4 regions of the Shewanella sp. NKUCC06_TVS genome follow, and region 1 is predicted to be linked to each of the others. Evidence: predicted binding sites of a transcription regulator. Region 1 holds the regulator's gene; each other region holds the start of a gene.
What was found. Region 1 encodes sigma-54, which starts transcription at its own class of promoters, with help from an activator protein. Its sites were predicted from a motif close to GTTGGCACGNNNNTNGNNT; they were not measured.
Positions count from the first base shown of each region.

Region 2: a site for sigma-54 is predicted at 1,236-1,254, ahead of KO531_RS10260 (P-II family nitrogen regulator). Genes of this name have one in related genera too.
Region 3: a site for sigma-54 is predicted at 1,333-1,351, ahead of glnA (glutamate--ammonia ligase). Genes of this name have one in related genera too.
Region 4: a site for sigma-54 is predicted at 1,417-1,435, ahead of flgF (flagellar basal-body rod protein FlgF). Genes of this name have one in related genera too.

Region 1 is NZ_JAHKQX010000004.1:77,617-80,821, reverse strand. Features, by position in the region: gene rapZ (RNase adapter RapZ) at 1-153, opposite strand, end outside; gene ptsN (PTS IIA-like nitrogen regulatory protein PtsN) at 150-593, opposite strand; gene hpf (ribosome hibernation promoting factor) at 596-883, opposite strand; gene KO531_RS05775 (RNA polymerase factor sigma-54) at 912-2,390, opposite strand; gene lptB (LPS export ABC transporter ATP-binding protein) at 2,498-3,205, opposite strand, start outside.
Region 2 is NZ_JAHKQX010000007.1:231,858-235,062, reverse strand. Features, by position in the region: gene KO531_RS10265 (ammonium transporter) at 1-839, opposite strand, end outside; gene KO531_RS10260 (P-II family nitrogen regulator) at 850-1,188, opposite strand; gene KO531_RS10255 (hydrolase) at 1,533-2,075, shown strand; gene nrfA (ammonia-forming nitrite reductase cytochrome c552 subunit) at 2,231-3,205, opposite strand, start outside.
Region 3 is NZ_JAHKQX010000010.1:78,636-81,840, reverse strand. Features, by position in the region: gene typA (translational GTPase TypA) at 1-439, opposite strand, end outside; gene glnA (glutamate--ammonia ligase) at 1,439-2,848, shown strand; gene KO531_RS12640 (hypothetical protein) at 3,171-3,205, opposite strand, start outside.
Region 4 is NZ_JAHKQX010000006.1:147,367-150,571, reverse strand. Features, by position in the region: gene flgE (flagellar hook protein FlgE) at 1-1,298, shown strand, start outside; gene flgF (flagellar basal-body rod protein FlgF) at 1,472-2,215, shown strand; gene flgG (flagellar basal-body rod protein FlgG) at 2,226-3,014, shown strand; gene flgH (flagellar basal body L-ring protein FlgH) at 3,026-3,205, shown strand, end outside.

The DNA of each region.
Region 1 (3,205 bases):
GACGAGATCGTTACTGCCTTTGAGTTGCTCAAGCAAACTGCCAATCAATGGCAAGGGAAGGTTATCGACACAATAATAGCCGAGATCTTCGAGTACCCTAAGGGCGACAGATTTGCCTGAGCCTGAGCGGCCCGACACTATGACCAGTTTCATCCAGTGATTACCTGATAGAGTTCCGTTTCATCATGCGTCTTGCGTAATTGCTTTAATATTTGCTTGTCGCTCAGCTTTTCGGCCATGCAAGACAAGGTACTTAAGTGCTGCTGACATTGGTCTGCAGGCACCAGTAGTGCAAATAAAATATCAACAGGTTGCTTATCGATAGCATCAAATGCTATCGGCTCTTCACACTTAATTAGTATGGCAATGGGCTGATCTATATCGGCTAGTCGACCATGTGGAATGGCGATGCCGTTACCTATACCTGTGCTCCCCATCTTTTCGCGCGCCACTAGGCTTTCGAATATCTCTTGAGATGAGAGGGTCGGGTACTGGGCAGCGACTAAGTCGCTGATGAGTTCCAGTACCTTTTTCTTGCTGCCCGGAGTGGCGCAGGTAGTGCACTCCGGCCGCAGTATGGTACAAAGTTCCATTATTAGTGTTTTGTTAACTTCTCTTTGTGTTTAATAACCTGACGGTCAAGCTTGTCAATCAGGGCGTCTATAGCGGCATACATGTCAGCATGCTCTGAAGTCGCAAAAACTTCACCACCTATGAGGTTTATTCTCGCTTCGGCAATCTGCTGCATTTTCTCAACATTGAGCACAACGTGCACATTATTGATCTGTTCGAAATGGCGTTCAAGTTTTGAAAACTTTTCTTCTACATATGCACGTAACGATTCGGTAATTTCGATATGGTGCCCACTTAGGTTTATTTGCATAGAAACGTCCTCCGATATCCACTGTAGGTTATAAACTTTTACGCTGATTAGAAGGTGGAATAAGCATAGCCTCTCGGTACTTCGCAATGGTTCTGCGGGCTACGTTGATCCCTTGTTCTGCCAGAAGTTGAGCCATCTTACTATCGCTTAATGGTTTTTTCTGGTTTTCCGCTGCCACCAGTTTCTTTATAAAGGCTCTGATTGCTGTGGATGAGCACTCACCACCATCGTCAGTACCGACGTGGCTAGAGAAGAAGTATTTTAGTTCAAAAAGTCCCTTAGGGGTATGCATGTATTTTTGAGTTGTGACCCGTGAGATGGTGGACTCATGCATTTCTACCGCTTCGGCAATATCGTTAAGCACCATAGGCTTCATGGCTTCTTCACCGTACTCAAAGAAACCCTGCTGATATTGCACTATGCAATTAGCAACTTTAAGCAAAGTATCGTTACGGCTTTCTAAGCTCTTAATAAACCATTTAGCCTCTTGCAGATGGCCGCGAATAAATTGGCTATCGGCTTGGTTTTTGGTACTGCGTGCCATAGAAGCATAATGTTGATTTACATTGATTTTTGGCATGCAGTCAGGATTAAGCTCAACAACCCAGCGGCCATTTTTCTTCGACACAGACACATCTGGGATAACGTATTCGTCATTATTGGGCGTGATCAACAAACCTGGGCGAGGATTGAGGGTTTGGATAAGTGCTATACCATCCCTTAATTCATCTTCTTTTAATTTAGTTTTACGCATCAATAACCTAAAATCACGGGCGGCGATCAGATCTAAATGATCTTTGATCAGCATACGGGCGTTTTCTAGGTTGGGAGTATCAGCGGCGAAATGCGACAGTTGGATCAACAGGCATTCACTTAAATCGCGGGCGGCAACGCCTATGGGATCAAAATGCTGAATGCGCTTGAGTACGGCTTCGACTTCGTCAAGCTCAACTTCAGGATTGCCCATGGCTTCGAGAATTTCTTCAGTGCTTTGGGTGAGATAGCCCTGATCGTCGATGGCATCAATAATGGCGGTGGCAATGGCTAAATCGGTTTCAGAAAACGGCGTGAGGTTTTTTTGCCATTCTAAGTGTTCGTACAAACCTTCACTGGTCTCGCCTTGGAAGGGCATATCGTCTTCACGACTGCCGCCGGGGCCTGAGTTTGGGGAGGCGGTAAACACTTCATCCCATGTGGTGTCCATGGGGAGCTCATCGGGCATGGATTCTTTGGTTAGCGACTCTGCCGTGTCTATGGTGGAGCTGTCTTTTTCTGGTGGCAGAGTGCTAGATTCACTGAAGTCCGTATCGGATAGCGTTTGGTTTACAGGGGTTTTAGTGGCGTCGAATTGATCCTCTTCCAGCTCGAGAAGGGGATTAGAATCTAATGCTTGCTGGATCTCTTGCTGCAGTTCTAATGACGACAGTTGCAACAGACGTATGGCCTGTTGTAATTGTGGCGTCATGGTTAACTGTTGACCCAGTTTGAGCTGGAGTGACGCTTTCATGTTACCGCTGATCCCTACGTTATTATTGTTGGAGGAGGTCGCTTATTATCATTTTGAGTGAAGCCCAATGGCGGTATAAATTGTCTCCATAGGCTTCGCTCGAGTAACTATAGCCTGAATTGTTCACCTAAGTACACAGCCCTAACTTGCTGATTGTCTAAGATCTCTGCTGGAGTTCCTTCGGCAATCAGGTTTCCGTGACTCACAATATAAGCATGTTCACATACATCTAATGTCTCGCGGACATTATGGTCTGTGATCAGTACGCCAAGGCCGCGACTTTTGAGTTGTTCGATAATCTTCTTGATGTCGATAACCGAAATAGGATCGACGCCGGCAAACGGTTCATCGAGCAAAATGAACTTAGGATTAGCGGCTAAAGCCCGCGCAATTTCGACGCGACGACGTTCGCCACCCGACAATGACATGCCTTGGCTGTCACGGATGTGGGTGATATGAAACTCTTCGAGCAGATGTTCTAGTTCTTCTTCTCGTTCTTCGTTTTTAAGTTCTTTACGAGTTTGCAGTACGGCCATGATGTTGTCATGAACAGTTAGCTTACGAAAGATACTGGCTTCCTGCGGTAAGTAACCTATGCCTTTGCGGGCACGCAGATGCATAGGATCTGCGGTTAAATCATCATCGTCGATAAAGATATGTCCCTTATCGCTCTTCACTAGCCCGACAACCATGTAAAAAGTCGTGGTTTTACCTGCACCGTTTGGACCGAGTAGGCCAACGACTTGACCGGTTTTTACCGTCAGACTGACGTCTTTAACCACTTGGCGACTCTTGTAACTTTTCGCCAGATTTTG
Region 2 (3,205 bases), on a different contig from region 1:
TTAAGGATCATGGTCAAATCCGCTTTACCCCAAATCATCTTACACACTATAAGCGCAGAGATAGCACCAAAAGCCGCTGCAGTATTGGTATTCACAAACACTTTCGCCACAGAGCTTGCATTCGCCGCATCCGACACCATTAATTGCGATCCGCCGTTAAAGCCAAACCAGCCCATCCACAGAATAAACATACCTAAGGTTGCCATTGGCAAGTTAGAGCCTGGAATTGGATTCACTTGACCATTAGGCCCGTATTTCCCCTTACGCGCACCGAGCAATATTACGCCAGCAATCGCCGCGGTCGCCCCCGTCATATGCACAATACCGCTACCAGCAAAGTCTACAAAGCCCAGTTTAGCGATAAAACCTTGGCCCCAAGTCCAATAACCTTCTACTGGATAGATAACCGCTGTCATCACCACAGAGAAGAACAAGAAAGCCCACAACTTCATCCGTTCCGCCACAGCACCAGAGACAATTGACATCGCCGTTGCCACAAATACAACTTGGAAGAAGAAGTCAGATTCTAATGCATGGCTCGCATCTGCTGATTGCGAACCAATTAAGGTGCCAATTGACGGTAACCAGCCACCTTCAGTGTTATCCACATACATGATGTTATAGCCAACCAACAGATACATCACACAGGCAATCGCATACAGCACAACGTTCTTAGTTAAAATTTCAGTGGTATTTTTAGAGCGAACTAAACCCGCTTCTAACATAGCGAATCCCGCCGCCATCCACATGACTAAAGCGCCAGAAATCAAAAAGTAAAAGGTATCGAGTGCAAAGCGTAGTTCAGTGACTGTGCCGCCTAATTTCGTTAATTCTTCCATTGTCAGCCCCTTATAGCGCTTCAGTATCAAGTTCACCCGTACGGATACGGATAGCATGTTCTAAATCAACGACGAAGATCTTACCGTCACCAATTTTCCCCGTATGGGCCGCAGTGGTAATCGCCTCAATCAACATGTCGAGATTTTCAGCCTTAGTGGCAATTTCTAGTTTTACTTTTGGCAAAAAATCCACCTGATACTCGGCGCCGCGATACAACTCTGTATGCCCTTTCTGACGGCCAAAACCTTTCACTTCGGTCACCGTCATGCCCTCAATACCAATTCCGGCAATAGCTTCACGGACATCATCCAACTTAAACGGCTTGATGATAGCGCTGACTAGTTTCATTCTGACCTCCAAAAAAACGCGATTGTTATTAACTTGTATCAAATGTAATTCAATCATTAGGCCAACAATTTAATCTATTGATTATTAATGATTTAAATTGTTTAACACTATTTTTTAAGGTTAAAAACGCACCATAATCGAGCACTGACTGGTGCGATGCACTCTTTTAGTGAGCAGTTTAAGTGCGACAGCTATTCGACCTTAGGCCTATTGGTAACAAGGTTAAATTAGGGTCTACTGGGGGAAGCGTAAATCGAGATGAAATCTGAGCATCACAACACAAGCTCTTAGACAAAAGCGAAGATCATCACTAAGACAATCATCAAGCGCAGAAGGAAGGCCCGATGTTAAAACCAGAAGAATGTGTTCTCGTTATCGTCGATGTGCAAGGAAAACTTGCACAAATCATGGATAACAGTGACAAGCTGCATCAACAACTACAGACCTTAATCCAAGGCGCACAATTATTTGAAATTCCAATACTGTGGTTAGAACAGCTACCCGATAAACTCGGAGCAACTAGCCCTGAGCTGCAAACCTTACTTGTGAAAACCAGCTCACCCATTGCCAAGCAGCATTTTAGCGGCTGGCACTGTGACGCGTTTGCAAAGGCATTAACTAAGACGAATCGCAAACACGTCATACTCGCGGGTATTGAAACCCATGTGTGTGTTTACCAAACCTGTTGTGACCTTATCGAACAGCAATATTCGGTGCATTTAGTCGCCGATTGCGTATCGTCACGCAGTGCTGAGAATAAACAACTCGGGATCCAAATGATGACTGCCAGAGGCGCCCTATTAACTAACGTGGAATCGTTATTATTTGAATTACAACATCAAGCCCAAGGCGAGCGCTTTAGGGCGTTATTAAAACTGATCAAATAGCGATTTAGCCCGTGGTATTTCTTCAGCCAGCATGACCAACGCCTGATATTACTCGATATTTTTTTCCATAAAAAAGCCCCCGCTGAGTCAGCGAGGGCTTTTGTTTACATGAGGAGTTAGCTCATATTGAAAACTCAACCGCGATTGATTAAAACCTACTTATAAGTGGCTTCGCGTTTTTTCGCTTCTTCATCCCACTTAGGTAACATGTCTTTCTTGAATGCTTCTTTCTCTGCATTCATCTTATCCATATCCATACCTAATGCTGCTTGTGCCTTAGCTTTGGTAGAGATATCAGGAATAGCGATTGGATCTGTGATGCCTTTTTTCGCTAATAACTGTGCTAACTTAACTCGGGCATCGGCCGCTTTATTCACTGAAGTACCTAAAACACGTAGGGCTTCTTCAGGAGCATGAGCAGCAACACCATGGGAAGCAATCGCTAAGTCCCAGCGCCATTGAGCATGACGGATATCGGTCAAGATAGGCTTCATTTCAGCTTCAGTTGCACCCAATTCCCACGCTTTAGCAGCTTCGAAGTGCGCTTTCACTAATTGCTCTTCCGCTTTCAGTTTCATTTCTTTAACTTTAGCTTTACGTTCATTAGTGACGCCAACTAAGAATTCTTTCGTTTGGCTATGGCAAGTTGCACAGGTTTCTTCGAAACGGTCAAATGGATTACCCACTTTATGATCGGTAAATTTCTTACCTTCAGGGCTAGTCACTTTTGGCATATGGCAGTCAACACAACTGACATTATTTTTACCATGAATACCCAGTTTCCAAGTTTCATACTCTGGATGTTGCGCTTTTAACATAGGTGTTTTAGACAGCGCATGAGTCCAATCGGAGAACTCGATACCGTCGTAGTAAACTTCCATCTGGTCAACAGTTATGCCCATATCCCAAGGGAATTTGACGAAACCTTTTTTGTCTTCTTTTTTCTCAAAATAGTATTCAACGTGGCACTGACCGCACACCATAGATTGCTTGTCTTTCTTCGAAGCTTTATCAAATGGCGTACCGATAGCATCCATTGCACGGTCTACATAAGGACGAGAGATCCGCAGTTTTGGTGAGCCTTTTTCATGACAATCACCACAGCCAATGGTATTTGTCACTTCAGGGCC
Region 3 (3,205 bases), on a different contig from region 1:
GGTCGAATACTTGGTCAATAACCCAATCTGGGCGTGCACCTGGACGGTCAATTTTGTTGATAACAACGATTGGCTTTAGGCCTTGAGCAAACGCTTTCTTCGTTACGAAGCGAGTTTGTGGCATTGGACCGTCAACGGCATCAACTAGCAATAATACTGAGTCAACCATAGACAGAACACGCTCAACCTCACCACCGAAATCGGCGTGGCCTGGGGTATCAACGATGTTAATACGGTAGTCGTTCCACTTGATGGCAGTATTCTTTGCCAGAATCGTGATCCCACGTTCCTTTTCAAGATCGTTGGAGTCCATCACCCGCTCAGTGGCTTCTCCTCGGGTTGCAAGGGTGCCTGACTGTGACAGCAACTTGTCTACCAGGGTCGTTTTGCCATGGTCAACGTGTGCAATAATGGCGATGTTACGTAAATTCTCTAGCACGGATAAACCTCTTACCATCAAACAAAAATAGGGATATTTCAGTAATTCGTTATGGTGATCGAGCTCGATCTACCACAATAAAAAGCGTGCCATTCTACTCCAGAGCGGCCTTGGCGCACAGGATTATTTTTGAACACTTATAAAACAATTCGCCAATCCTTGGGTAATTTCCGCCAATCATCCACTGAATGAAATCCTCTATAGCCAGAGTTAACGCTCTGTTTAATTGCCATATTCGTAGGAAAAATCCGAGTTAAGCAGCTGAATTTGCTATTTTTCGTATTCAATGTTAGCACTGCTAATGTCGATTTAAGCATCAGCAAAATCGACTTAGATACAGAGAAATTACCACGTGAACGCACTGCAATAAATTCTGCGGCACACTTAATCTAACGTTCATGTTGGCGTTTACACCCGATGACATTAAGACTCACTTCATTGTCACGGGATACCTTTTTACGCATCACTGATTTCACTTGGTCTGTGAACAGCAAAGACATTTCGCACATGAGAACGAACTCTTTCCTAATAATATGATAATAAACCACTATTGGATTGATAATGCGTGGCATAGTTGGACAGACTAGCGTGGTTTTATGACAATTATGCGGTGGTAAATAGTCCCGATCGGCGCTGAAAGTATGTGTGAGCTTCACAGAGGCGGTACTTACTGAGACTGTGAAAGCCAAAGCGTTATTGCCATCTCAATGCCATATAAGCGGTGCATGTTATCGCTGTGCATCCCAGCTTAAGGTTTGCATGAATCAATTCAGTGCGCACCAAAATGGAGTAATGCACCAAAATGCCACAGACAAAAGCACCATTATGGTGCACACGCGAATCCAATTAAGTGCAACAAAGATTTTAAATCATGTTAATCAGTAAGTTAAATTATTGGCATGGATATCGCTTTATAGCTCGTAAGTTTGGCTCAAGATAAATCACTTGAGTTAAAAGATTATAGAAGGGGCATCCCTTTACCCTACCGGAGGCTTGAGAATGTCAGTTGAATCAGTTTTAAAGCAACTTGAAGAATTAGAAGTTAAGTTCGTTGATTTACGTTTTACCGACACTAAAGGTAAAGAGCAGCACGTATCTATTCCTTCTCATCAGGTAGATGCTGATTTCTTCGAAGACGGCAAAATGTTTGACGGTTCTTCTATCGCAGGTTGGAAGGGCATTAACGAATCAGACATGGTACTGATGCCAGATCCAACGACATTCGTACTGGATCCTTTCACCGAAGAAACCACAGCGCTGATCCGTTGTGACATTCTTGAACCCGGTACTATGACAGGTTACGACCGTGACCCACGCTCAATTGCTAAAAAAGCAGAAGCTTACCTGATCTCTACTGGTATCGCTGATACTGTATTGATTGGACCAGAACCAGAATTCTTCCTATTTGACGATGTCCGTTTCGGTACTGACATGTCAGGTTGTTTCGTTAAGATCGACGCTAAAGAAGCGGCTTGGAACTCAGGCACTAGCTACGAAGGCGGCAACACAGGTCACCGTCCATTTGTTAAAGGCGGTTACTTCCCAGTTGCACCGGTTGACTCATCACAAGACCTACGTAGCGCTATGTGTTTAGTGTTAGAAGAAATGGGCCAAGTGGTTGAAGCGCATCACCACGAAGTGGCGACTGCAGGTCAAAACGAAATCGCAACTCGCTTCAACACCTTGACGAAGAAAGCGGATGAAATCCAAATTCTGAAGTACGTAGTGCACAACATGGCACACGCTTACGGTAAGACTGCGACTTTCATGCCTAAACCCATCGTTGGTGACAACGGTAGCGGCATGCACGTTCACCAATCTCTGGCGAAAGACGGTGTTAACTTGTTCGCTGGCGACAAATACGCAGGTTTAAGTGAAACGGCTCTGTACTACATAGGTGGTATCATCAAGCACGCTCGCGCGCTGAACGCTTTCACTAACCCAAGCACTAACTCTTACAAGCGTTTAGTGCCACACTTTGAAGCACCTGTTATGTTGGCCTACTCTGCCCGTAACCGCTCTGCATCAATCCGTATTCCAGTGGTACCAAGCCCTAAAGGCCGTCGTATCGAAGCACGTTTCCCAGATCCACATGCAAACCCATACTTAGGTTTCGCAGCGCTGCTGATGGCGGGTCTTGACGGTATCCAAAACAAGATCCACCCAGGTGAAGCGATGGACAAAGATCTGTACGATCTGCCTCCAGAAGAAGCGGCTGAAATCCCACAAGTGGCAACGTCATTAGAAAATGCCCTTGAAAATCTGCAAGCTGACCATGAGTTCCTGACAAAAGGCGGCGTGTTCAGTGAAGATTTCATCCAATCTTATATCGTACTGAAAACAGCAGAAGCTGAGCGCGTAGCACGTACAACTCACCCACTTGAGTTTGAAATGTACTACAGCCTGTAATGGCTAGCGCTATACAACCGGCTCGCTTTATGTAATTGATACAGAAAATATAAAAGCCTCAATAGCAACGCTATCGGGGCTTTTTGTATTTTGAAGGTATATACAACTTTGATTCTGATTCAATCATCGCGTTGTTCTCTAAATAGGCATCATCGCCAACCACTCTTTTATCATTCAGAGAAGGCACGCCAGACACCGCGACAACAGCAACAATAGAGATAGATGGTTAAAAACCGATCTAAACTAAACATGGATGCAGCAGAAAAACCACCTATATAGTCGGAAGTTAACTACCGCGCCATTATTGTTAAGTGTCCACGCTTTATTCAACTAGGCTGGTTATTTTGTCAGGGGCAA
Region 4 (3,205 bases), on a different contig from region 1:
ATAACATTGCTAATGCGAACACCATTGGCTTTAAAGAGTCCCGTGCTGAATTTGCGGATGTTTACGCTAATTCTATTTTTTCAAATGCTAAAACTGCTGTCGGTGGTGGTGTTGCGACGAGCCAAGTGGCACAGCAATTCCATCAAGGTAGCTTACAGTTGACGAATAACTCCCTTGATATGGCGATTAAAGGGGGTGGCTTTTTCGTTACTGCTTCTGAACTGGGTACATTAGACCACTCGTTTACCCGTGCTGGAGCATTTAAGGTAGATAAAAATAATTACATGGTTGATTCTGCTGGTAATTATTTGCAAACTTTCCCAGTGGATAAAGATGGGAACTCAACATCAGTGAGTTTAACGACGGCTAAGCCGGTACAAATACCAGACACTGCGGGTAGCCCTGTAAAGACTGAGAATGTTACTTTACAAATGAACTTAAATGCTAAGGAAAGTGCACTCGACCCCGCGGCATTCGATCCTCTAGATGCAAAAACCTACAATAACGTTACATCAATGACAATTTATGACTCACTCGGTGAGCCACATATTATGACCACTTATTTTGTTAAGCCCAAAGATGGTTCGTACAATGGTGAGAACAATTGGGTGGCTTACTATGCTGTTGATGGAAAGCAAGTAGATCTAGCCGGTCCTGCTGGTACTTATCAAACAGATACCACCGGCGATGGCACACCTGATGCAACGGGCACGGCTCAAACTGCTGGTGGTTGGAAAGGCTCTGTACTCAAGTTCAATTCTGTTGGTGTCTACACTGGTAGTGATCCTGCTATAGTCAAGACTGAGGCTTTGGGCGTCAGTGGTGCGGGTGTTTTAGGGCCAGGTGCCGATGGTACTCAAGAGTTGACTGTGAAGTTTAATGCCCCAACGCAATATGCGGCTCCTTTTGGTGCAACTGAGTTGACGCAAGATGGTACGACTGTAGGTCGCTTAACTAACGTTGAAATCGGCGAAGATGGTTTAGTGACCGCGAGTTATTCTAATGGCTCAACCGTGCCTTTAGCACGGGTTGCTTTAGTTCGTTTTGCTAACGAACAAGGTTTAACGCAAGTGGGTAATACGTCGTGGAAAGCCAGTTTAGCTTCAGGTCCAGCGTTAGCGGGTGAGGCAAATAGTGGAACTTTTGGTAGCATCAGTTCATCGGCGTTAGAGCAATCGAACATTGATTTGACGACTGAACTGGTCGATTTAATTTCGGCGCAGCGTAACTTCCAAGCGAACTCTCGTACCCTTGAAGTGAATAACACGCTGCAACAAACCGTATTACAAATCCGCTAATCATTACTTTGTTTAACTAAGTGTTGCCGCCAGTGGCAACACTTAGCCTTTATCCTGCCGTCAAATCACTTCATTTTCATATTTTTCAATTCTATCAGTAAATTAAACGTTATTTTTTGTTGGCATGATGCTTGCTTGGGTATTGTCATGTAGAAAATTTGACGGAGCAGTCTGTGGACAAATTCCTTTATGTCGCCATGAGTGGCGCTAAGCAAAATATGAATGAGCTGGCACTCCGTGCGAACAACTTAGCCAATGCTAATACCGATGGTTTTAAATCAGATATGGCGCAGGCCAGATCGATGCAAGCCTTCGGTGAAGGGTTGCCTTCAAGGGTGTTTGCGATGACAGAATCTCCGTCAGCTAATTTTCGCTCTGGTCCGATAAAAACCACTGGACGGGATCTCGATGTTGCCATTAAAGGCGATGGCTGGTTTGCCGTTCAGGCGAAAGATGGCAGTGAAGCTTATACCCGTTCCGGTAGTCTCAGTTTCGATGCGACGGGCATGTTGTATAACGACAGAGGCAATCCCGTGATGGGGGATGCTGGCCCGATAGTGCTGCCATTACCTATTGATAAAGTGTCAATTTCACAGGATGGCATAGTGTCTGTTCGCCCTCAAGGGGCGACTGCTGAAGTGATAGAAGAAGTGGCGAGATTGAAGTTAGTTAATCCCGGCAATGCGCAGATGATGCGTGGTGAAGATGGATTATTTCGACAAATGTCAGGTGAAGCAGCACCAGCTGACCCTTTCGTCGCAGTTGAAAGTGGTGCCGTAGAGGGCAGTAACGTTAACCCTGTTGATGAAATGGTGTCTTTGATTGATCTTCAGCGGCAGTTTGAATTGCAAGTCAAGATGATGAAAACCGCGGAAGAGAATGATCGCGCTTCATCTTCATTAATGCGTATTAGTTAGGAGATAGATTATGCATCCGGCGTTATGGATTAGTAAAACTGGCTTAGACGCACAGCAAACTGATATTTCAGTGATTTCAAACAACGTAGCGAACGCTAGCACTGTGGGCTACAAAAAAAGCCGCGCAGTATTTGAAGATTTACTCTATCAAACAGTTAACCAAGCAGGTGGTGTTAGTGCATCTAACACTAAGCTACCCAACGGATTAAACATAGGTGCGGGTACGAAAGTCGTCGCCACTCAAAAAATGTTTACTCAGGGTAACATGCTGACGACGGATAACTCGCTGGATCTTATGATTGAAGGTCCTGGATTTTTTGAAATCCAGCTCCCTGATGGAACCACTGCTTATACTCGAAATGGTCAGTTTACCTTAGACGATACGGGTCAGATTGTGACTCCAGGTTCTGGCTATTTGCTACAACCCGCGATCACTATTCCTGATAATGCGACCAGTATTACCGTTTCAGCAGAGGGTGAAGTTTCAGTAAAAACGCCGGGTACCGCTGAGAACCAAGTCGTGGGTCAGTTGACTATGACGGATTTTATTAATCCATCGGGTCTAGATCCTATGGGACAAAACTTATATACGGAAACTGGTGCGAGCGGCACGCCCATTCAAGGTACCGCTTCGTTAGATGGTATGGGTGCTATTCGTCAAGGCGCCTTAGAAACCTCTAACGTGAACGTGACCGAGGAACTGGTGAACCTTATCGAAAGTCAGCGCATTTACGAGATGAACTCAAAAGTGATTTCAGCGGTAGATCAGATGCTGTCTTATGTGACTCAGAATTTATAGAGGCAAACATCATGGCTAGATATCTTGTGTTGGCCGTCGCGTTATTGCTTGCAGCTTGTAGCTCGACGCAAAAGAAACCCCTTGCGGATGATCCCTTTTACGCGCCGGTATACCCAGAGGCACCGCCGACAAAAATTGCCGCAACTGGCTCTATTTATCAAGACAGCCAAGCATCTAGCTTGTATTCGGAT